Regions from separate parts of the Halomonas sp. I1 genome, predicted to be linked through region 3. Evidence: riboswitches for the same ligand, from Rfam matches in the RefSeq annotation. Region 3 holds a riboswitch; each other region holds the start of a gene.
The links. A riboswitch is a leader RNA that binds a small molecule or an ion and turns the genes downstream of it on or off. The one in region 3 is predicted to bind thiamine pyrophosphate.
Positions count from the first base shown of each region.

Region 1: linked by a shared signal. The riboswitch ahead of thiM (hydroxyethylthiazole kinase) and the one ahead of tenA (thiaminase II) in region 3 are both predicted to bind thiamine pyrophosphate.
Region 2: linked by a shared signal. The riboswitch ahead of RSO41_RS08170 (sodium:solute symporter family transporter) and the one ahead of tenA (thiaminase II) in region 3 are both predicted to bind thiamine pyrophosphate.

Region 1 covers NZ_JAVXUS010000001.1:148,381-155,658, forward strand. The annotation lists gene RSO41_RS00650 (hypothetical protein) at 1-519, shown strand, start outside; gene gloA (lactoylglutathione lyase) at 655-1,188, opposite strand; gene RSO41_RS00660 (hypothetical protein) at 1,345-1,689, shown strand; gene RSO41_RS00665 (C40 family peptidase) at 1,761-2,261, shown strand; gene RSO41_RS00670 (peroxiredoxin) at 2,591-3,229, shown strand; TPP riboswitch at 3,296-3,396, shown strand; gene thiM (hydroxyethylthiazole kinase) at 3,430-4,236, shown strand; gene thiE (thiamine phosphate synthase) at 4,226-4,864, shown strand; gene RSO41_RS00685 (DMT family transporter) at 4,874-5,749, opposite strand; gene RSO41_RS00690 (serine hydrolase) at 6,003-7,278, opposite strand, start outside.
Region 2 covers NZ_JAVXUS010000005.1:40,761-48,038, reverse strand. The annotation lists gene ilvD (dihydroxy-acid dehydratase) at 1-619, opposite strand, end outside; gene RSO41_RS08175 (TenA family protein) at 706-1,410, opposite strand; gene RSO41_RS08170 (sodium:solute symporter family transporter) at 1,407-2,813, opposite strand; TPP riboswitch at 2,803-2,912, opposite strand; gene RSO41_RS08165 (amino acid deaminase) at 3,249-4,460, opposite strand; gene RSO41_RS08160 (MurR/RpiR family transcriptional regulator) at 4,633-5,496, shown strand; gene RSO41_RS08155 (RNA-guided endonuclease TnpB family protein) at 5,547-6,722, opposite strand; gene RSO41_RS08150 (sodium:solute symporter family transporter) at 6,848-7,278, shown strand, end outside.
Region 3 covers NZ_JAVXUS010000003.1:154,666-161,943, forward strand. The annotation lists gene RSO41_RS06300 (lysophospholipid acyltransferase family protein) at 1-62, shown strand, start outside; gene RSO41_RS06305 (glucan biosynthesis protein G) at 254-1,801, shown strand; gene mdoH (glucans biosynthesis glucosyltransferase MdoH) at 1,788-3,701, shown strand; TPP riboswitch at 3,746-3,888, shown strand; gene tenA (thiaminase II) at 3,962-4,630, shown strand; TPP riboswitch at 4,664-4,774, shown strand; gene thiC (phosphomethylpyrimidine synthase ThiC) at 4,851-6,761, shown strand; gene RSO41_RS06325 (IclR family transcriptional regulator) at 7,009-7,278, shown strand, end outside.

The sequences.
Region 1 (7,278 bases), on a different contig from region 3:
GATATTCTCGATAGGCAACAACACCATCTGGCACAACTCCTGGAAGCCATTCAGCGTTGTGCCTGGTTCCTCCACCAATCCGAGGTCCGGGTCGCCTGGCCCCTCGAAGCCGCATGGCTCGAAGCACACAAGAAGGATATTGATCTCTTCGAGACACTCGCCGCCATCAACGAGCGATTCGCCAAATTACAGGATTCCCTGGCCTCCGCCATGCGACATAGCGCTCTTCTTGCGGGAGAGCCAAGTGATAACTTCTTAAAAGTCCTCGCCTTTTTCGAAAAGCAAGGGATCATCGACTCAACGGCCGACTGGCAACGCTGTCGCGCCATCCGCAACATGGCCGCGCATGAGTATGCCACCAACTACTCAGAGATTGCCGAGCATTTCAACTTGCTGCATGAGCTATCCCATATACTCTTTCATACGGCCCGACGTCTCCTTGCCTTGATCATCGATTGGCTCCAGATATCTCCCTCCAGCCAGGATTTCTCGGAAGAGTTCGAGCGCATCTTCGATTGATCGCCCAGGCACCGAACCAGCACATGATGACAGAGGCCGCCCGAAGGGGACGGCCTCTACGCTTTTGTCAGGGCTTGGGCTTGTCTCGCTGCTCGTGGCTCGTGGCTCGTGGCTCGTGGCTCGACACTGGCGACGCTAGTCGCCCTTGTCGGCCATCCGCGCAGCCTCGACCACTTCGATCCAGTAGCCGTCCACGTCCTTGACGAAGACCACATCCGGCATCTTGCCCTGGGCGGCACGCTTGATGAACTCGACCTCATTGGCATCGAACCACGCCTCGGCGGCATCCAGGTCCGGCACCGAGAAGCAGATGTGCCCGAACCCCTGGGGCTCGGCGTTGCCGTCGTGATAGGCGAAGTCCGCCTGATCCTCGGTCCCCCAGTTGTGGGTCAGCTCCAGCAGTCCTTTCTGGCTGAAGGTCCAGACGCTACGCTGCGCCTTGTCCTCCGGCACCGCATCGCCATTTTCTAGCTTGGCCAGAAAGTACAGGGAAAACTGCATCTCCTCGAAGTCCAGCCTGCGCAGTACCCGCATGCCGAAGACGCGCGAGTAGAAGTCCAGCGCCGCCTGCGGATCCTTGACCCGCAGCATGGTGTGATTCAGGCGGAAGCCTTCGGTCTCGGCGGCCGGTGCCTTCACGCCGGGATACTGCTCACCCTCAAAGCTCATGGCCCTCTCCTTTTCGCGTCGTGTGGGATGTCGTGTGGGATAGTGCTGCCTGAATGGGGGCGAAGCTCCGGAATTTCCACCCCGCCAGCGGGATGGCGGCGATCCCGGCGGGATTCTACATTGATAGACGACACCACCACGCGAAGGGGGCTCATCATGGCCGCCACCGACCTGTCTCCAGGTGATCGCCTCACCTACAAGCAACTCTCCCACGCCCTGGCCCACGGGTTCTCGCCCATCGTCGAGGTCGAGTCCCAGGATGGCATCTACACGGTGCGCTTCCATCACGCCAACGGCGTATCCACCCTGACCGACAAGGCCGGGCATACCTGCACCTACCTGGGTACCGGCGAACTCCGAGAACGCCTCGGGGAACTGGGGCTGACCCACGGTGTACTGACCTGGGATGACCAGTGCGGCGACGAAATGATCGGCGTTCCGGGGCATGCCATGACGCCCGAGGAACGTTTGACCCATGGCACGCGCATCGCCTTTCGTTGATGCTAGCCAGCGTCGGTATCAGCGCCTAGGCTATGCGAGGGAGACGGAACCTCACCGCCATGGAGCCGCGCATGCCATCAGATGTCATCTACCGCCACTCCACAATTCGCGTGACGAGATGGCCGCTGGCAATGCTGCTGCTCTTGTGGCTGGCCGGTTGCGCCGGGCCCGACCTGGCCACCCGCGACACGGGCAACCTCTCCATGGACCGCGCCATGATCCTCGCCGAGGCGCGTCAGGCACTCGGCACGCCTTACCGCTTCGGGGGTGATACGCCGAGCGGGCTGGACTGTTCGGGGCTGGTACAGCTCGCCTACGCCCGGGCAGGCATCAGTGTGCCACGCACCTCTCGCCGACAGTTCGAGACCCTGCCGCCGACCGACGAGGCACGCCCGGGCGACCTGCTGTTCTTCGACACCGCCGGAGGCGGCGATGCCAGTCATGTGGGGATCTACCTGGGCCATGACCAGATGATCCATGCGCCCGGCCGCGGGCGACGCGTCACCACCACGGCGCTGGGACTGGACTACTGGCGGGAGCGGTTTCTCGGTGCCGCCGCCCCAGCCCCTTAGGGACGGTACGAAACGTGCCTGCCCTCGACGCTCGAAACCCAAAGCATACGAGCGGCGAGATGCGAGACCCGAACCCCACCCCCGAAGCAAACGAGCGACGAGATACGAGATTCGAACCCCGCCCCCAGGGTTCACAGCTTCAAGCCTGCTACGCTCTGCTCGACTCTCGAGGCTCGGAACCCGCAGCTCGTCGCTCGACACTAAGCGTAAATTCGACTGAGCATATGGCCAGCGGTTGTTTCCACCCGCGCCATCATCGTGCAATGCTGGAAACCCTCGAGCCGGCACCGCGCCCGCGATGCCACTCACCCATCCATCAGGAGGCCAATATGGCACTGCAACTCGGCGACATCGCGCCAGACTTCACTCAAGAGAGCACCGCCGGCACCATCAACTTCCATGAATGGGCAGGAGACAACTGGGTCATCCTGTTCTCGCATCCCAAGGATTTCACCCCGGTGTGCACCACCGAGCTCGGCGAGGTCTCGCGGCTCAAGCCGGAATTCGACAAGCGCAACACCAAGGCCATCGGCCTTTCCGTGGACCCGCTCGAGGATCACGAAGCCTGGGCCGGCGACATCCAGGAAACCCAGGGGCAGGGGCTGAACTTCCCGCTGCTGGCGGACGGCGACCGCAAGGTCAGCAACCTCTACGGCATGATCCACCCCAACGCCAACGACACCCTGACGGTGCGTAGCGTCTTCATCATCGATCCGAACAAGAAGGTCCGCCTGACCATCACCTATCCGGCCAGCACCGGCCGCAACTTCGCCGAGGTGCTGCGTGTGCTGGACAGCCTGCAGCTCACCGACCAGCACAAGCTGGCCACGCCGGTGAACTGGCAGGACGGCGATGACTGCATCATTGTTCCCGCCGTGAGCAACGAGGAGGCCAAGACGCTCTTCCCGGACGGCTGGGACGAGCAGAAGCCCTACCTGCGCCTGGTCAAGCAGCCCAAGCGCTCCTGAGGTAAAGAGGCGGCGGCAAGCGCCGCCGCCTCTTTACAGGTGCCAACCGGGCACGGATAGTAGAAGGCCTGACGACAGGGGCGCCGGACGCCATGCCGCCCGGCTGAGATGCACCCTCACCACCTGACCCGGATAATGCCGGCGGAGGGAGTCGTGCCGGCTCTCCCGAGGCCAGCACCTCCCGCCGCCCGGGAGGCGCCATGCACACCATCGATCCTGCTCGCCACCTGAGCCGCGTGCGCGAGTCCCGCCCGCTGGTTCACAACATCACCAATCATGTCGCCATGAATACCATGGCCAATGTCTTGCTGGCCCTGGGTGCCTCGCCGGCCATGGCCCATGCCCGCGAGGAAGTCGGCGAGTTCGCCGCTCTGGCCGGCGCCGTGACCCTCAATATCGGCACCCTCTCGCCCGACTGGGTGGACGCCATGGAGGATGCCGCCCGTGCCGCCAATGGGGCCGGCACACCCTGGGTGCTCGACCCCGTGGCGGTGGGCGCCACGACCCTGCGCCGCGAAGCCGGCACCCGCCTGCTGGCACTGTCACCGACGGTGGTACGCGGCAATGCCTCGGAGGTCATGGCCCTGGCCGAGCAAGGCGGCGGTGGTCAGGGTGTGGACAGCACCGACACTACCGAGGCGGCAGAGCGCGCCGCCGTCGAGCTGGCTCGCCGCACGGGCGCCGTGGTTGCCGTCACCGGCGAGACCGACCTCGTCACCGATGGCCAGCGCCTGGCCCGCGTGGCCGGCGGGCACGCCCTGATGCCGCTCGTCACGACCCTGGGCTGTGCCCTGACGGGGGTGGTGGGCGCTTGCCTGGCCGTCGCCGAAGACCCATTCGAGGCCGGCGTCTCGGCGCTGGCGGGCTACGCCGTAGCCGGCAGCATCGCCGGGGAGAGCGCCCGGGGGCCGGGCAGCTTCGCCGTGGCCTTCCTCGATGCCCTGCATGCCCTCGACGCCGACACCCTGACCAACCGTGCCCGACTGGAGATCACCCATGCGAGTTGACCTGTCTCTCTACCTGGTCACCGACCCCGAGCTGTGCGCCGAACACGGCCTGGAGGAAACCGTCACCGCCGCTGTGCGCGGTGGCGTGACCCTGGTGCAGCTACGCGACAAGCACGCCAGCGATGCCGAACTGGTGCCGGTGGCACGACGCCTGAAGACCGCCCTCGCGGGCAGCGGCGTTCCCCTGCTGATCAATGACCGGCTGGAAGTGGCCCTGGCCAGCGGCGCCGATGGGCTGCACATCGGTCAGGACGACGGCGAGGCCGAGGACGCCCGCACCGCGCTCGGGGCGGATGCCATCCTCGGGCTCTCGGTACAGACCCACGAACAGCTCGCCCGGATCGAGCCGGCCAGGCTCGACTACCTGGGCCTGGGGCCGGTCTTCGCCACGCCCAGCAAGCACGACCATGCCGCCCCGCTCGGGTTCGACGGCCTGGCGGACCTGGCCGGCGCCAGCCCCTTGCCGACGGTGGCCATCGGGGGGCTCAAGGCTGAGCACGCCGAGGCGGTGCGTCGTGCCGGGGCCAACGGCCTGGCGGTGATCTCGGCGATCTGCGGCACACCGGATCCGGAAGCCGCGGCGCGTCGTTTCCTGCAGGGCACGTCCTCGGGGAGGCCTGGGCGCTGAGTCACCGCATCAAGTGGAAGGCCGACGGTTCAGGGCGACACGACGCTCGTGATAGGCGATGGCCAGGCCACTGACGATGATCAGGGTGCCGCCGACGAGTACCCACAGGTCCGGCACCTCGTCCCATAGCCACCAGCCCAGCAATATGGCCCAGAGCAGCGCCGTGTAATCGAAGGGCGCGGCGAGCGCCGCCGGCGCGTAGCGAAACGCCAGGGTCAGCCCGATCATGGCGCCGACACCCAGCACGCCGGCCAGCAGGAAGAATGGCCAGTGAATCGGCGCCGGCATCTGCCACACCCAGGGCAGGGTCGCTGCCGATACCAGCATCGGCACCAGAGTGGTATAGAAGACCATGGCCCAGAGGTGCTCACGGTCGCCATAGCGACGCGCGGTGATCATCGTCAGGGCGTAGAAAACCGCCGCACCGACCACGATCAGGGCCGCCGGCTGAAAGCTGCTGCCTCCCGGCCGCACCACCACCAGCACGCCGATAAAGCCCAGCAGGGTAGCCAACAGCGTGGTCCGATCGACCCGTTCGCCGAGCAGCGGCACCGACAACAGGTTAACGAACAAAGGTGCCGCGAAGGCGATGGCCGTGGTTTCGGCGAGCGGCAGCAGGGTCAGGCCCCACATGAAGCAGATCATGGTGCCGGTAAAAATCAGCCCGCGCATCAGGTGAATGCCGGGGCGACGTGTCGACAGCTTGCGAAGCCCGCCGTTGAAGCGAGCGATCAACGCGATCAGCGGCAGCGACACCAGGGTACGGAAGAAGATGAGCTGTAGCGGCGAATGCGTCTCGCCGAGCCACTTGGTGATGGCATCGCCCAGCGCCAGACACAAGACCCCGCCGCACATGCACAGGATTCCCTTGAACGATGACGACATCTCACCTCTCCCGACCGCTTGGCCTCAGAGCTCAGAACACTGAGCATGAACCAAAAAAACCACCCCACCGGTCGAACCGGCGGGGTGATGCATATTTGGCTACCAAGCTAATGGGTTTCGCGGGTAACGGCAACCCACCCTTTCGGGGACGCGCTGGGCAAACCGGCAAGCGGAGCCAAGCACCAGGCGCACAAGAACCGGAGCCTATGCCGTCATAGCCGGGATGCTGAGCACCGCGTCACGCAGTGCTTCCCTAAAGGGTGGCCTGCACCACCATGCAATCCATCCCCTGCGCCTGCAATCGCCGGCAGGCGTTACGCGCCTGCCCTTCCTGCATGTCCACCAGCCGCGCGCGATAGACGCCGGCCTCGGCAACATGCGGTACCGCCACGCGGGCATCGGCCAGCTCGGCGGTCAGGCGTTCGGCGGCTCGGGCAGCCAGGCGTCGCGCATGGTCGGCGTCGCTGAAGGCCCCGACCTGCACGCCCCAGCTTCCGGGCATCGCCGCCTCGTGCTGATCGACGACGCGCCGGATGGGGTCGGGCGCATGGCTGCGCGATGCCGCCGAGGCGACGGCAACGGTCGACGGCGAGGGAGACGAAGACGCCTGTTCGGGTGTCGAGGTCACGCCTGACGTTTCCCTGGCCGGCGTCGGCTCGGACACCGATGTCACGGCGCCCACGCCGGTACCGGCCGTCGCAATGACCTCATCCCGGGAAGGCGAGCTGATGGCCTGCGGTTCGGGTGTCGTGTCGTCGGCGCTCGCCAGCATCTGACCGGACGATGGTATCGGGCGCCGTGCCCCGGGCAGCAGGTGGTCATCGGTGATGCGAGTATTGGCCAGAAAACCTCGCCCGTCACTCAGCGAGGCGCGCAGGAAACCGCGATCCAGCAGGTTGGCCATGTGCTCGTCTCGAGAAGCCGCGGTATAGCCCCCCATGACCACCGAGAGAATGCGTCGCCCCCCCCGTTTCGCCGAGGTCGCCACATTGAAGCCGGAGGCACGGATGAAGCCGGTCTTCAGGCCATCGGCACCCGGATAGCTGTCCAGCAGATTATTGTGACCCGTCAGGGTCTTGCCGCGCCAGGTGAAGCGACTCAGGGAAAAGTAGGGATAGTACTGGGGGAAGTCGAGCATCAAGCGCCTGGCAAGCAGCGCCATATCCCGCGCCGTGGTGACCTGACGGTCGTCCGGCAGCCCGGAAGCGTTGCGAAAGGTCGTGTCCTCCATGCCCATTTCCCGGGCACGAGTGGTCATCATCCTCGCGAAGTGCGACTCGCTGCCACCGAGCGCCTCGGCCACGACCACGGCGACATCGTTGGCGGAGCGAACCACCAGGGCCTGGATGGCTTTCTCGACCGGGATACTGCTGCCCGGCTTCAACCAGAGCTTGGTGGCCGGCATGCCGGCGGCAGTGGATGACACCGGCAACCGCTGCCCCAATGTCATGCCGCCCTGGTCGAGCGTCTCGAACAGCATGTACAGCGTCATCATCTTGGTCAGAGAGGCGGGGTAGCGCGGTGCGTCG
Region 2 (7,278 bases), on a different contig from region 3:
TGGTGTTGGCGGTGTACATGCCACCGCAGGCGCCGGGGCCGGGAATCGCCGTTTCCTCGATGCGTTTCACGTCGATGAGGTCGAGATCGCCACGACTGTGGGCGCCCATGGCCTCGAACACCGAGACCAGATCGGTATGGTCGGCGCCGGGCATGATGGTCCCGCCATAGACAAAGACGCTGGGACGATTCAGACGGGCCAGCCCCATCAGGCATCCCGGCATGTTCTTGTCGCAGCCGCCCAGCGCCACCAGGCCGTCGAAGCCCTCGCAGCCGGCCACCGTCTCGATGGAGTCGGCGATCACCTCTCGCGACACCAGCGAATACTTCATGCCTTCGGTACCGTTGGCGATGCCATCGGAAATGGTGATGGTGTTGAAGACCACTCCCTTGCCACCGGCCGCATCGGCGCCGGCACTGGCCCGGTCGGCCAGCTCGGCGAGATGGCTGTTGCAGGGCGTGACCTGGCTCCAGGTCGAGGCGATGCCCACCTGCGGCTTGCTGAAGTCGTCATCGGAAAAACCGACCGCGCGCAACATGGCGCGGCTGGCCGACTTGCCGATGCCATCCACCACCGGGGCGGAATATCGGCGACGTGAGTCACTGGGTGTATCGCTCATGCGGGCTCTCCTCGGGTCGCTAGTCTGACCTTCAGAGGGTGGCTGGCCGCGCCCGCCATGGCAACCCGGTCGAGCCGATGTCCGGATCAGCGACGAGGATGGACGGCGTCGTGGAACGCCAGCTCCTTGGCCACCGTCTCGCGGAAGCGTTCGGCCATCCGCGAGAAGTCGGCGTCATCGAGCCCGGCCGCCTCTTCGTCCAGACGACGGCGCAGCCAGTCGACGAAGGCCCGGAAGTCCGGGTTGTCATGCAGGTCGATCCACTCGTCCATCAGCGGATGCAGGCCCTCGGCGCGGGAAATCCGGGTCGCCCAATCCAGATAGAGCCATTCGGTGACCACCAGGACCGCCAGCATCTCGGCATAGCGCCCTTCGCCGGAAGGCGCGCGTCCCGTGCCGGTATCGCGCAGCAGCTTCCGGAAGTCGCGGGTCGCCGGCAGGTACTCGGTCCGGGCCGACACCCCGAAAGCCTCGAAGGTCCGCTGGAAGGTGCTGTTCTCGTCACTGGTCAGCATGCCCATGAACTGCCCCAGCACCACGCGGTCCTCCATGTTCGGCGCATGACCGATGGCATGGCCGATCAAGGCGGTGAAGGGATCCACGAACCCGTAATCCTGCACCATGTAGGCGGCGAAGCGCGCGCCCTCCAGACGTCCGGAGGCCAGGTCATCGAACAGCGGGTGTTGCACGGTCGCGGACCAGTCGGGCTCGCTGATCTCGCGCAGCCAGTCGGTGATGCGGGGCGCTTCCCGGCCGGCGGCCCATGTCTGCCAGTTGGTGCGCGATGTCATGGCGTGTCTCCTTCACTTGTCAGGGGGTGGCGTGTGGTGGGCCGAAAGCCGGCAACCAGCAGGCTGACCAGGGTGGAAGCCACCAGGGCACCGAGGAACGGCGGCAGTGTCGGCACGCCCCCCGGGAAACTCGCCGCCAGGAGGCCAGCCACCGGCTCACCCTGGCTCACCCAGCCCGGCAGCACCGCGCCCAGCAGGCCGGCGACCCCGCCGGCCACCGCAGCCAGCGGGCTCATGCGACGCCACAGCCCCAGCAGTACCGGCACCACGATGGCCGCGCACAGCAGGTCGGCGACCAGGAACAGGCGCAACACGGACAGCCCCTGCAGGGCGATCACCACCACCGGAACCATCAAGGCCACGGTGACCAGCCGTGCGGTGCCGATGGACAACCCGCGACGGCCGGACCCCGCCACCACCAGCGAGGCGATGGCGTTCTGCAGGGTATCCACACTCGACGCCACCAGGGTGACGGCCAGCACCAGTGCCGGCACGCCGAGCCAGCTCGGCGCCTCGGTCAGCAGGGCGAAAAAGGGAATCGGCGGCTCACCCAATGGCAACCCTTGCATGGCGGCCAGCATGCCGAGGCCACCGATCGCCATGATCACCACCAGAACACTGCCACAGCCCAGCAGGGCGCCTCGTCCCAATGCCTGGCTCGTCTCGGCCGCCCAGATGCGTTGCCAGTAGCCCTGGTGGAAGAGGTTGGCCGCCGTCACCGCGATGACCAGGGTCAACGCCACCGATAGCGCCCCGCCGGTGGACGTGGAAGGCATCGTCGCCTCCGCCGGCAATGGCGGCAGGCGCCATACGGACACACCGGCAACCAGCACCAACAACCCGAGCAGCAGCCAGGCCTGCCAGCGATCCGTTGCCAGGCTGGCACGCAAACCGCCCAGTACCGTATACACCAGGGTGACGACGGCCACGCCGATCACCACCAGCGACGGCGGCACCTCGGACAGCAAGGACGCGATCGCACCGATGGCCGTCAGCTCGGCGGCCAGGAAACACGCCATGTAGAGAATCGAGACCAGCGCAACCCAGCGTCGCACGCCGACGCCATAGCACGCCTCGGCGAACTCGCCGATACTGCGCCCCTCGGGCAGGTGCCGACGAATCACCGGGCCATACAGCCCCAGCACGACGAAGGGCAGCGCCGAACCGACGGCATAGCCGGCCAGCGCCACCGGTCCCACGAAGGCGCCGATTTCCGGCGGCGCAAAGAGAATCCAGGCCCCCATGCTCGAGGCCAGGAAGGAAAGACCGATCGACTGAGCGCCCTGGGAGTTCCTAGCGGTCACATAGTCATCGAGGGGGCCATCGGCCCGGCGGGCCCGCAGGCCCAGGTAGGCAAAACACAGCAGCGCCGCGCCAAGCACGGCTGACGTCAGGTAAGGCATGTCGCGCTTCCTCCGCCGGCATGAACCGGATCAGGTTCCAGGGTCAGCGTCACGCGCTCTCTCAGTCCCGTCGATGACGAGACTCCCCTGGCGACAGTGGATGAATTGTGAGGGAAACGGCGCCGAACGCGACGTTTCCACGGCAGCCCGAAAAGGCCGCCCGACAGCATGCCATACTCGTCGCCGGAAGACGAATGCCCCGGGGCGCTTAGCAGGGTTATCGCAGTTACGCTTTGTCGCTCGGGGCTGATCCGTCGACAGGCCTGCGAGGGGGCGCTGTGAACCCCTCCCTGGGCGCTACCGATGCCATCCATGGCATCGGACCCCCTCTTCGACCTGTCCCCGGCGCCCCTCGCCAGATCCAACGGCGATAGCCCCGGGGCGCCTGGACCTTGTCCTGGAAGTCGGCGAGCGCTGGCAATTTTCGTACAGACCCTAAAATGCCGTTTCGAGCATCTCGGTCACGGTCAGCCGCTCATCGACCAGACAGATCCGCCGCCACTTGTCGAAGGTCAGGCAGGGATGCGAGGCACCGAAGGCCACCACATCGCCGATCCGCACATCGTCGGCGTCTTCGGGCAGGCGGATGAAGGCATGCTGGTCCATCAACTTGGTGATCTCCCAGCCCTCGACGCTCAGCACCTCATCCACCGAACCGCCTTCCCGATAGCGCCGCAGCGGCTCGGGAAGATGGTCGAAGCCGATATCGCGCTTGCCGAGCGCGACGATCGCCAATCCAGGTTCCGGCAATGACTGCACCTGGGCGAAGACCTCGAGCGCCGGCCGCAATCCTTCATGCAGATCGGGACGCCGCGACAGCACGCCGCGCTGGGCCTGGCGGTAGATGCCGTGATCGTGCACCACATAGCAGCCAGGACGAATCACCGGCGTGAAGCGTCGACGCAGCTCGGCCGTATCGAAGGCCTCGGCGATCAGGTCGTACCAGGCCGACCCCGACGCGGTGATGATCGGCATGTCCACGGCGAGCCGACCCTCGTCATCCAGGCAGCGGGCCGCCTCGACCAGCTGAGAGGCATAATCGCGAATCGCCGGCACCGGATCCTCGGCATGCACCACGCCCTCGTAGCCTTCCATGCCGGCCAATGCCAGGCCCGGCTCAGCATCGACGACCCGCGCCAGTTCCCTGACCGCCTCCACGGAGCGGCAGCCGGTACGACCGCCCTCGACGCCCAGTTCGATCAGCACCTTGAGCGTCAAGCCACGTTCGGCGAAGAAATGCCCCAGATCCCGCGCGTTGACCTCACTATCGACCACACAGAAGAAATCGGCGCCCGCCTCGAGCAATTCGGCGATGATCGCCATGTTGGCATGGCCCACCAACTGGTTGGCCATCAGCACTCGCACGACGCCACTGGCGAAGGCCGCGCGACACTGCGGCGCGGTGGCCAGGGTGATGCCCCAGGCGCCGGCCTCGAGCTGGCGACGGAACAGCGCGGGCGTCATGGTGGTCTTGCCGTGCGGCGCCAGCTGGGCACCATGCGACTCGGCGAAACGCTGCATCCACGTCAAGTTATGCGCCAGTGGTGCCGCCTGTATCGCCGCCGCCGGCAGGCTCACACCCCCCAGCAGTGAATGCCCGCCCTCCGGGGTTCCCTTGTCGCCCATTTTCGATGCCGTCTCGCGCATTTCGCCACTCCTCGTCCTGGGGCCTCGGCCTTGAGCCACCGTCTTGCCGACGACCCCTCTTGATAAAAACTTTCACAGATATTGATTTCTTGTTAGAAAATACCATACCTTGTTCGACAGGCAACCACGACGACACCTCTCAAGGCCATTCATCACACGCCAGGAGACAGCGGTGACTCAGGACATCGACATCCTGTCACGCATCACCAGCGATTTCGCCGGCTTGCGTGACGCCGAAAAGAAGGTCGCCGAATTGATCTTCGCCGATATCGATTTCGTCAGCGAGGCCAGCATCGGCGCCATCGCCGAACGCGCCGACGTCAGCGATGCCAGCGTGACCCGCTTCGCCCGGGCGGTGGGGTGCCAGAATGTACGCGATCTCAAGCGGCGACTGACGCACGCCCTGGCGGCCGGTCGACGCTTCATCCAGGATGCCGGCGATACCGACGGACTCGGTGCCGTCTACGACATCGCGACCCAGACACTCGACGTCAATCGCGAACTGATGGAACAGGCCGACGTCGCCGGTGCCATCGAACTGCTCGACGGCGCCCGCCAGATTCTGGTGTTCGGCGCCGGCGGCGGCTCCACCATGCTGGCCCAGGAACTGCAGTTCCGTCTGGTCAGGCTGGGGTATGCCATCAGCGCCTATCCGCAGTCGCTGCTGCCACGCATGGTGGCCTCGACCCTGGAGCCCGACGATGTGGTGGTCACTCTCTCGGTGAGCGGCTATACGCCCGAGATCGTCGAGTCGGCACAGATCGCCCGCCAGTACGGCGCGCGGGTCGTGGCGATCACCGCCAACGGCTCACCCCTGGCCGAAACCGCCGATGTGATTCTGCCGGTGGCCGCCCGCGAGACCGACTTCATCTATCACCCCTCGGCATCGCGCTATGCCGTGCTCGCCGCCATCGATGTGCTGGCTCTCGAGCTCGCCCTGCGACATCAGGATCGAAGCCGCGACAAGCTGCGCCGGCTCAAGATCACCCTCGATGCCCATCGTGGCGGCGACAACCGCCAGCCACTGGGGGAGTGACTGCTCCCCGCCCTAAGCGCTGACGCGCCACAGGCGAGGCTTCCCACTTCTCAGGCAGCAGCCGGCGACATGCCGGACTTACGCAAGCCTCCGTGGGCAGAGACGGACAGCCCTTCCGCCTTCAACTTCACGATGCCTTGATGCTTGATGTTCAGCGCCGCGTTGATGTCCCGGTCGTGCTGTGTGTGGCAGGCGGGGCACTCCCACGACCGGAGACTCAGCGGCATAGCGTCCATCTTGTGCTGGCAGACATGGCAAGTCCTGGAGCTGGCAAACCACGGGTCGATCTTGACCAGATGCTTGCCCTGCTCTCTGGCCTTGTAATCCAGCTTGGCAGTCAAGGCATGCCATGACGCATCGCCGATGTGTTTGGCGAGCTTGGCGTTCTTCATCATGTTGCGGACCTTCAGCGTCTCAACGATCACCGCTTGGTTGTCGTCAACGATCTGTCGAGAGAGTTTGTGCTGAAAGTCGTTGCGGGCATTGGCGACCCGCTCATGCGCCTTGGCGACGAGTAATCGTGCCCGGCCCCGGCGGGCACTGCCCTTCTTCGTGCGTGACAGCGCCTGCTGTTTGCGCTTGAGGTTTTTCTGCGCCTGCCTGAGGAATCGCGGGTTGGCGATCTTGCGGCCGGTGGAGTCAATGGCCAGATGCGACAACCCCATGTCGAGGCCGACGACACCGGCAGCGTCTATATCCTTCAGGAGTGCCGGGGCGACCTGTTGTGTTTCGTAGAGCAGCGAGGCGTAGTGCTTGCCGGTGACCGTTCGGGTCAGAGTGATGCTTTTCAGCCTGCCTTCGACCTGGCGATGCATCCTGGCCTTGATCGGCCCGAGCTTGGGCACCTTGATCCAGCTATCGCCGGCATTGACGCCGACGCAGTGATAGCTGGACTGCTTGCCCCGCTTGCTCTTGAAGCGCGGATAACCGGCCTTCTGCTTGGGGTCGAAGAAGCGCTGGAAGGCTTGATCGAGATTGATGCACGACTGCTGGAGAGCCATGGAATCCGCTTCTTTCAGCCAGCCATACTTGCGGGACTTCTTGGCCACCGGCAGCAGCTTTTTGATGTCGTGCTTTGCACTCAACGACTGACCATGGCGCATGTAGCGATGGGACATGATACGAAGGCCGGTGTTGTAGCAGAAACGCACCGCGCCGAACTGGCGGTTCAGAAACGCCACCTGCTCGACCGTGGGGTAGATACGTATCTTGGTGGCCTTCAGCATGGAACGTCATTAACAACTGGATGTATGTTCAGCGTATACCGCCGTGCCCAATGCCGCAAACCCAGCAGTGCTACCGCACTTCCCGCTTGTATCCCTGCCCGAGTGGGCGAGGGTTCACGCGGATTTTGCTGAACCCGTCGCTGGACAACAGCAACTTCGCCTTCCCCTTCCTGGCCACCGAAGTGCTGCCGATGGGACTCGGCCTGCTGCTTCTGGTCGCCGGTCTCTCGGCGACCATGTCCAGCGCCAGCTCCGACGCCATCGCCGGGGTCTCGACGCTGATGCGTGACCTCTATGTGCTGTTCACCGGCAGAACACCCTCGGCCCGTCACGTGGTGCTCTACTCACGCCTCGCACTGGTCGTCACCATCGGCCTGGCCCTGACCTTCGCGCTGGCCTCGGACAATGTCATCGACTACATCACCACGATGATCTCGACGGTGCTGGCCGGCATGTTCGTGTGCGGGCTGCTGGGCCGATTCTGGCCGCGCTACAACTGGCAGGGCGCAGTGGCCTCGCTGGTCACCGCCTCGGCCACCTCCCTGGCCATCACCGC
Region 3 (7,278 bases):
GCAAAACCCCCGAGGAAGCCGAGCAACGCCCTGACGGGAAACGCTTCCGCCTCTACCGCTGAGCCGATATGTCGACGACGATGGAACCATCCCGGTGCTCCATCGACAAAGACAGGGTAATGAAACACCCTCGATGATGGGTGATACCCCACACAAGGCATCCGTGACATCACAAGACATTCCGGGATGACCTGAACCTCCTGGCCCGGCTTGCGCGGGGATGTGCCGGCGGGACCCTATGGAGACATGCGACATGACGTTGCCGACCCGACTCCTGGCACTTGCACTGGGAAGCCTGGTGGCCATGGACGCCACCGGCTCCTCGTCCAGCGAGGCGCTGTACGACACCATCACCGACCGGGCCGAACGCCTGGCCGAGGAAGCCTATGCCGATACGGCGTCGGCGATTCCTCCCGAGCTCGCCGAACTGGATTACGATCAGTATCGACAGATACGCTTTCGTCCAGAGCATGCCATCTGGCAGGACCGGGGCCTCTTCGAGGTCCAGCTGTTCCATCCGGGGTTTCTCTATGACCGGCCGGTCACTCTCAATCTGGTGGGACCCGACGGCGACGTAAGCCCCCTGCCCTTCGACGCTTCACACTTCCGCTATGATGACGATGTCGCCGATCTGACCGACCTCGAACTCGGTGACCTGGGCTATGCGGGCTTCCGCCTGCATTACCCGCTGAACAGCGGCGAGTACCGTGACGAATTCATGGTCTTTCTCGGCGCCTCGTACTTCCGCATGGTCGGCCGCGGCCAGGGCTACGGCCTCTCCACCCGGGGCCTGGCCATCGACACCGCGGAACCCCACGGCGAGGAGTTCCCGGCCTTTCGCGAGTTCTGGCTGATCGAGCCCGAGCCGGACGCGACCCGCATGACCGTTCTGGCACTGCTCGACAGTCCCTCGCTGACCGGTGCCTACCGCTTCGCTATTGCACCGGGGAGTCAGACCGTGGTCGACACCGAGGCACGCCTCTTCGCCCGCGATGACGTCACCAAACTCGGCGTCGCCCCGCTCACCAGCATGTTCATGCACGGCGGCATCGCCAGCTACCCGGCCGACGATTACCGCCTGCGTGTCCACGATTCCAGTGGCCTGGCGCTGCATACCGGCAATGGCGAACGGATCTGGCGCCCGCTGAGCAACCCTGAGACGCTGCATCTCTCGAGTCTTCAGGACAGTTCGCCCCGAGGTTTCGGCCTGGTCCAGCGGCCTCGACATTTCGACGGCTATCTCGATGCCGAGGCTCGCTACGAAAAGCGTCCCAGTGAATGGGTGACCCCTCTGGACGATTGGGGCAAAGGACACATCGAGCTGGTCGAGATCCCCTCCGACAGCGAAGCCAACGACAACATCACCGCCTACTGGGTCCCCGAGCAACCGCTCGAGGCCGGACAATCGCGCACCTTCCGCTACCGGCTACAAACCTTCGGTGCCACGCCCCCCGAACAGCGACTCGCCCATGTCATCCGCACCCGGCAGGGCTGGGGAGCGATGCCGGGTCAGGACGACCCGCCCCCCGCCAGCCAGCGCCATTTCATCGTCGACTTCCAGGGGCCCGCGCTCGAGAACCTCGACGCCGACCAGCCGGTGAAGGCCCGGCTGACCACCTCCAGCGGCGAGATACTCGAACCGCGCGTCCAGCGATTGCCCGGTGACGACACCTGGCGCGCCAACTTCCGGCTCACTCCGGAAGAGGGCACGCCGGCCGACATGCGCTTGGCCCTCACGCTGCACGGCGAACCGCTGACCGAAACCTGGAACTATGTCTGGTACCCCGATGAGCGCCGCTGACGCCCGAGCCATCGTGGCCCCCATCCCCTTCCGGCGCACTCGCCGAGTCACCTTCGCCCTGCTGGTCGCCGCCACCACCGGCCTGGGCTTGTGGACGATGTTCCGCATCCTCCACGTCGGCGGCCTGACACCGTTGGAGCTCGCCATACTCGTGCTGTTCACCGTGACCTTCGGCTGGATCGTCATCGCCTTCTGGAGCGGTATCATCGGTTTCGTGCTGTCCCTGACCGGCCGTGACCCCCTGAGCCTGGCCAAGGCCTCGCCTCCCAGACCGCCTGACGATGCCCGCTCGTGTACCGCCCTGGTCATGCCGATCCACAACGAGGATGTCGAACGCGTGTCCGCCGGGCTCGAAGCCACCTGTCGAGATCTGCCGCCGATCACCGAGGCACGACGCATCGAGGCCTTCGTGCTCAGCGACAGCACCGACGCCGAGATCATCGCGCGGGAGCGCACCGCCATGGCAGCCTTGCAGAACCGCCTCGCCGATCACTGCCAGCTCCACTACCGGCACCGCGACAGCAATGCGGGCCGCAAGGCCGGCAATCTCGGCGACTTCTGCCAGCGCTGGGGACGACACTATGACTTCATGCTGGTGCTCGATGCCGACAGCGTGATGAGCGGCGACACGGTGCACGAACTGATCGCGGAGATGGAAGCCAATCCGCGCCTCGGCCTGCTGCAGACGGTGCCGATTCCGGTCCGCCAGGACAGCCTGTTCGGTCGTGCCAACCAGTTCGCCGCCGCCGTCTACTCGCCGATGCTGGCCACCGGGCTGAGCTTCTGGCAATCCGACGCCGCCAACTACTTCGGCCACAATGCCATCATCCGCGTCGACGCCTTCACCCGGCATTGTGGCCTCCCCGAGCTGCCCGGTCGCCCGCCACTCGGCGGCGACATCCTCAGCCATGACTTCGTCGAGGCGGCCCTGCTGCGGCGAGCCGGCTGGGAGGTCCGCATGCGCACCGATCTTGGCGGCAGTTTCGAGGAGATGCCGAGCCATATTCTCGACTATGCCAAACGCGATCGCCGCTGGGTCCAGGGCAACCTGCAGCACCTGCGCCTGCTAGGCGGCAGTGGCCTGCACATGATCAGCCGCGTGCACTTCCTGTGCGGCGCCCTGGCCTACCTGTCGTCGCTGATCTGGCTGGCGATCCTGGTGGTCAGCACCATCGACGCCCTGATGCGTGCCCTGATCGACCCCAACTTCTTTACTTCCAACGCCCAGCTCTTCCCCGACTGGCCGATCGCCCCGCCCAACCTGATCATGCCGCTGCTCGGCGGCACCCTGGCAATGCTGCTGATGCCCAAGGTGCTGGGTGTCTGTCTGGCCCTTCGCCAGTATCCGGCACGCTATGGCGGGCGTGCCAGACTAGTGACAAGCGCGCTGCTTGAAGCCCTGTTCGCGATGCTGATCGCCCCGCTGATGATGGTCTTTCACAGCCGCTTCGTGATCGAAGTGCTGAGCGGTCGCACCGTCGCCTGGAATCCGCAGTCCCGCGAGGGACGTGCCCTGCCCTGGCGCGAGGCGCTCCGCCACACCTGGCCGGGAACCCTGGCCGGCGCTTGCTGGGCATGGATCACCTGGTGGTATGCACCGACCTTTTTCTGGTGGCTGACACCGGTATGGCTGGGCCTGATGCTGGCTGCCCCCCTCGTCCGCCTGAGCAGCAGTCTTACCATCGGCAGGCGATTGCGCCAATACGGCCTGCTGCTGGTGCCCAGCGAGACGGTACCGCCTGCCGTGCTGAGAGAGTTGACCCGGCCGACGCCCGTACACGGCGGTGCAGAGCCAGCGTCTCCTCCCTCGGAGTGTCCTCGCGACATGCCGCTCCAGTCGTTTTCGCGGGATTGGGAACGACGCCTGCCCACCCGGCGTCGAGAGACCATCGGCAAGTAACGACAGGGCCTTTTCTTTGCCGAACAAGCTGCTAGACTGAGGCCACTCGCTTGACGGGGTGCCGGTTGAGCCGGCTGAGATGACGCGCGTTCGCGATGAACACAGCGTTGATCCCGTGGAACCTGATCCGGGTAGGTGCGACCTCGTCGCACGTGAACCGGCGTAGGGAATCAGGCGGTGGACTCGGTACCTCTCATGCCGACCGTCCTCCCTCCTCGTTTCGCTTCGCCCGCCATCCGGATCCCGACATCGGAGACATGATGGCTTATCGATTCAGCGACCTGACCGACGCCTGCCAGCAGGACTGGCGCGCCTATATCGAACACGACTTCGTCCGCTCCCTCGGCGATGGCACCCTCGCCCCGCCGGCTTTTCGCCACTACCTGCAGCAGGACTACCTGTTCCTGATCCACTTCTCCCGAGCCTATGCCCTGGCCGCCTACAAGAGTCACGACCTAGCCGAGCTGCGCCACGCCTTCGAAGGACTCAAGACGATTCTCGACGTGGAGCTCGGCCTGCATGTGGGGTTCTGCCGCGAATGGGGCATTTCCGAGGATGACCTGGCCAGGCTGCCCGAATCCCGAGCTACGCTGGCCTACACCCGCTACGTACTGGACACCGGCAGTCGCGGCGACCTGCTCGACCTCCACGTGGCGCTCGCCCCCTGTCTGGTGGGTTATGGCGAGATCGCCAACTGGCTGAACGCTCGCCCGGACACCGTACGAGGCAACGAGAACCCGTTCGACGCCTGGATCGCCATGTACGAAAGCGACGATTTCCAGGGTGCCATGCGAGATGAAGTCGCCTGGCTGGATGCCCGGCTGGCGGAGGTCACGCCGGAGCGCTTCGCGCGCCTGGCCACCATCTTCCGCGACGCCACCCGGCTGGAGATCGACTTCTGGCAGATGGGGCTGGATCGCACGGACTGACGCCATATGGCCCGCTAACGATGGCGGGCAACACCACGCTTGACGGGGTGCCGTTGAAGACGGCTGAGATCATGCGGAAACAGCATGGATCCCGTTGAACCTGAACTGGCTAGGACCAGCGTAGGGATCAAGCGACACGCGGCGGCGCCTGGCGCCGGCCGCCCCTGTCCTCCCCAGCTGTCCTCCCTGATAACACCCCCAAGCAAAGGGAGAACGACCGATGGCAAAGACCGATCATTTTCTCGCCGAGAGCGCCCGCGTCGACGACGCCGCCGTCCAGGCCCTGCCCGGCTCACGCAAGATCTACGTCGAGGGCTCGCGCCCGGATATTCGCGTGCCCTTCCGCGAGATCAGCCTCTCACCGACCCGCACCTCCGGCGTGGGCCCGGATGAGCAGAACCCGCCGCTGCTGGTCTACGATACCTCCGGCCCCTACACCGACCCCGAGGCCGAGATCGACCTGCGCCGCGGACTCCCGGAACTGCGCCGCGGCTGGATCGAGGCGCGCGACGACACCGAGTTCCTCGACGGCCCGACCTCCGAATACGGCCGCCGTCGCGCCAACGACCCGATGCTCGCGCCGCTGCGCTTCGACCTGACCCGCACGCCGCGGCGCGCCAAGGAAGGCAGGAACGTCACCCAGCTGCACTATGCCCGTCAGGGCATCGTCACCCCGGAGATGGAATTCATCGCCATTCGGGAAAATCAACGTAGACAAGCCATCTCGGCACAGTACTCAGGTACCGAGGAGGTCGAGCGCATCCTCGGCCACCAGCACCCGGGCGAGAGCTTCGGCGCCCGCCTGCCCGAGGAAATCACGCCCGAGTTCGTGCGCGACGAGGTCGCCGCCGGCCGCGCCATCATCCCCTGCAACATCAACCACCCGGAATCCGAGCCGATGATCATCGGCCGCAATTTCCTGGTGAAGATCAACGGCAACCTGGGCAACTCGGCGGTCACCTCCTCCATCGAGGACGAGGTCGACAAGATGACCTGGGGCATCCGCTGGGGCTCAGACACCGTCATGGATCTGTCCACCGGGGCCAACATCCACGAGACCCGCGAGTGGATCATCCGCAATGCCCCGGTACCGATCGGCACCGTGCCCATCTACCAGGCCCTGGAGAAGGTCAACGGCGTGGCCGAGGACCTGAGCTGGGAGGTGTTCCGCGACACCCTGATCGAGCAGGCCGAACAGGGCGTGGACTACTTCACCATCCACGCCGGCGTGCTGCTGCGCTACGTGCCGCTGACCGCCAGGCGCACCACCGGCATCGTCTCCCGCGGCGGCTCGATCATGGCCAAGTGGTGCCTCTACCACCACCGCGAGAGCTTCCTCTACGAGCACTTCGAGGAGATCTGCGAGATCTGCAAGCAGTACGATATCGCCTTCTCGCTGGGCGATGGGCTGCGCCCGGGCTCGGTGGCCGACGCCAACGACGAGGCCCAGTTCGCCGAACTCGAGACCCTGGGCGAACTGACCCGCATCGCCTGGCAGCACGACGTCCAGGTGATGATCGAAGGTCCCGGCCACGTCCCCATGCACCTGATCAAGGAGAACATGGACAAGCAGCTCCGCGAGTGCGACGAGGCGCCCTTCTACACCCTGGGGCCGCTGACCACCGACATCGCGCCCGGCTACGACCACATCACCTCCGGCATCGGCGCGGCGATGATCGGCTGGTACGGCTGCGCCATGCTCTGCTACGTGACCCCCAAGGAGCACCTGGGCCTGCCCAACAAGGACGACGTCAAGACCGGCATCATCACCTACAAGATCGCCGCCCATGCCGCCGACCTGGCCAAGGGCCACCCGGCCGCCCAGCGTCGCGACAACGCCCTGTCCAAGGCCCGCTTCGAGTTCCGCTGGGAGGACCAGTTCAACCTGGGCCTCGACCCGGATACCGCCCGGGAATACCACGACGAGACCCTGCCCAAGGACTCCGCCAAGGTGGCCCACTTCTGCTCCATGTGCGGCCCCAAGTTCTGCTCGATGAAGATCAGCCAGGAGGTCCGCGACTACGCGGCGGAAAACGGCCTCGACGGTGACCGCGCGGCGGTGGAGCGCGGCATGGCCGAGCAGGCCGAGAAGTTCCGCGACCAGGGCGCCGAACTCTACAAGGAAGTATAGGGGCAAGCGACACGCCTGATTTGCAGGCCCCGCAACAGCGCCCTATCGCCACTCGTGGCGATAGGGCGTTTTCGTGTCGATAGCCTGACGCGGAACCGATGTCATGGGGCCAGAAGCGCCCACAGCATCGATATCTGACACTCGGCAGAATGTACCCGCCCCAAAGAAGATCTCACCATGCGAGACGAACTCATGGTTTTATCTCGCTACCCTAAGGACGGATTCAGCAAGAAACGATGACTCGACCATGACGACCCGAAACGTTCCGAAGGGACAGGCGCCCTCGACCCTGATGCATGCCATGCAGGTGCTGCAGATCACCGCCGTGCAGGGTCAAAGGGGGGCGAGCATCGATGACTACCTGGATGGCCTGGCCCTCAGCCGGCCCACCATCTACCGCTTGCTGAAGGGCCTCAAGGAGCAGGGGTTCTTGCGCCCCGCGCCGACCAGAGGGCGTTACCTGCTCGGCTATGAACTTCTCGTGCTGGGCTCGCAAGCCGGTAATGGCGCCGGATTG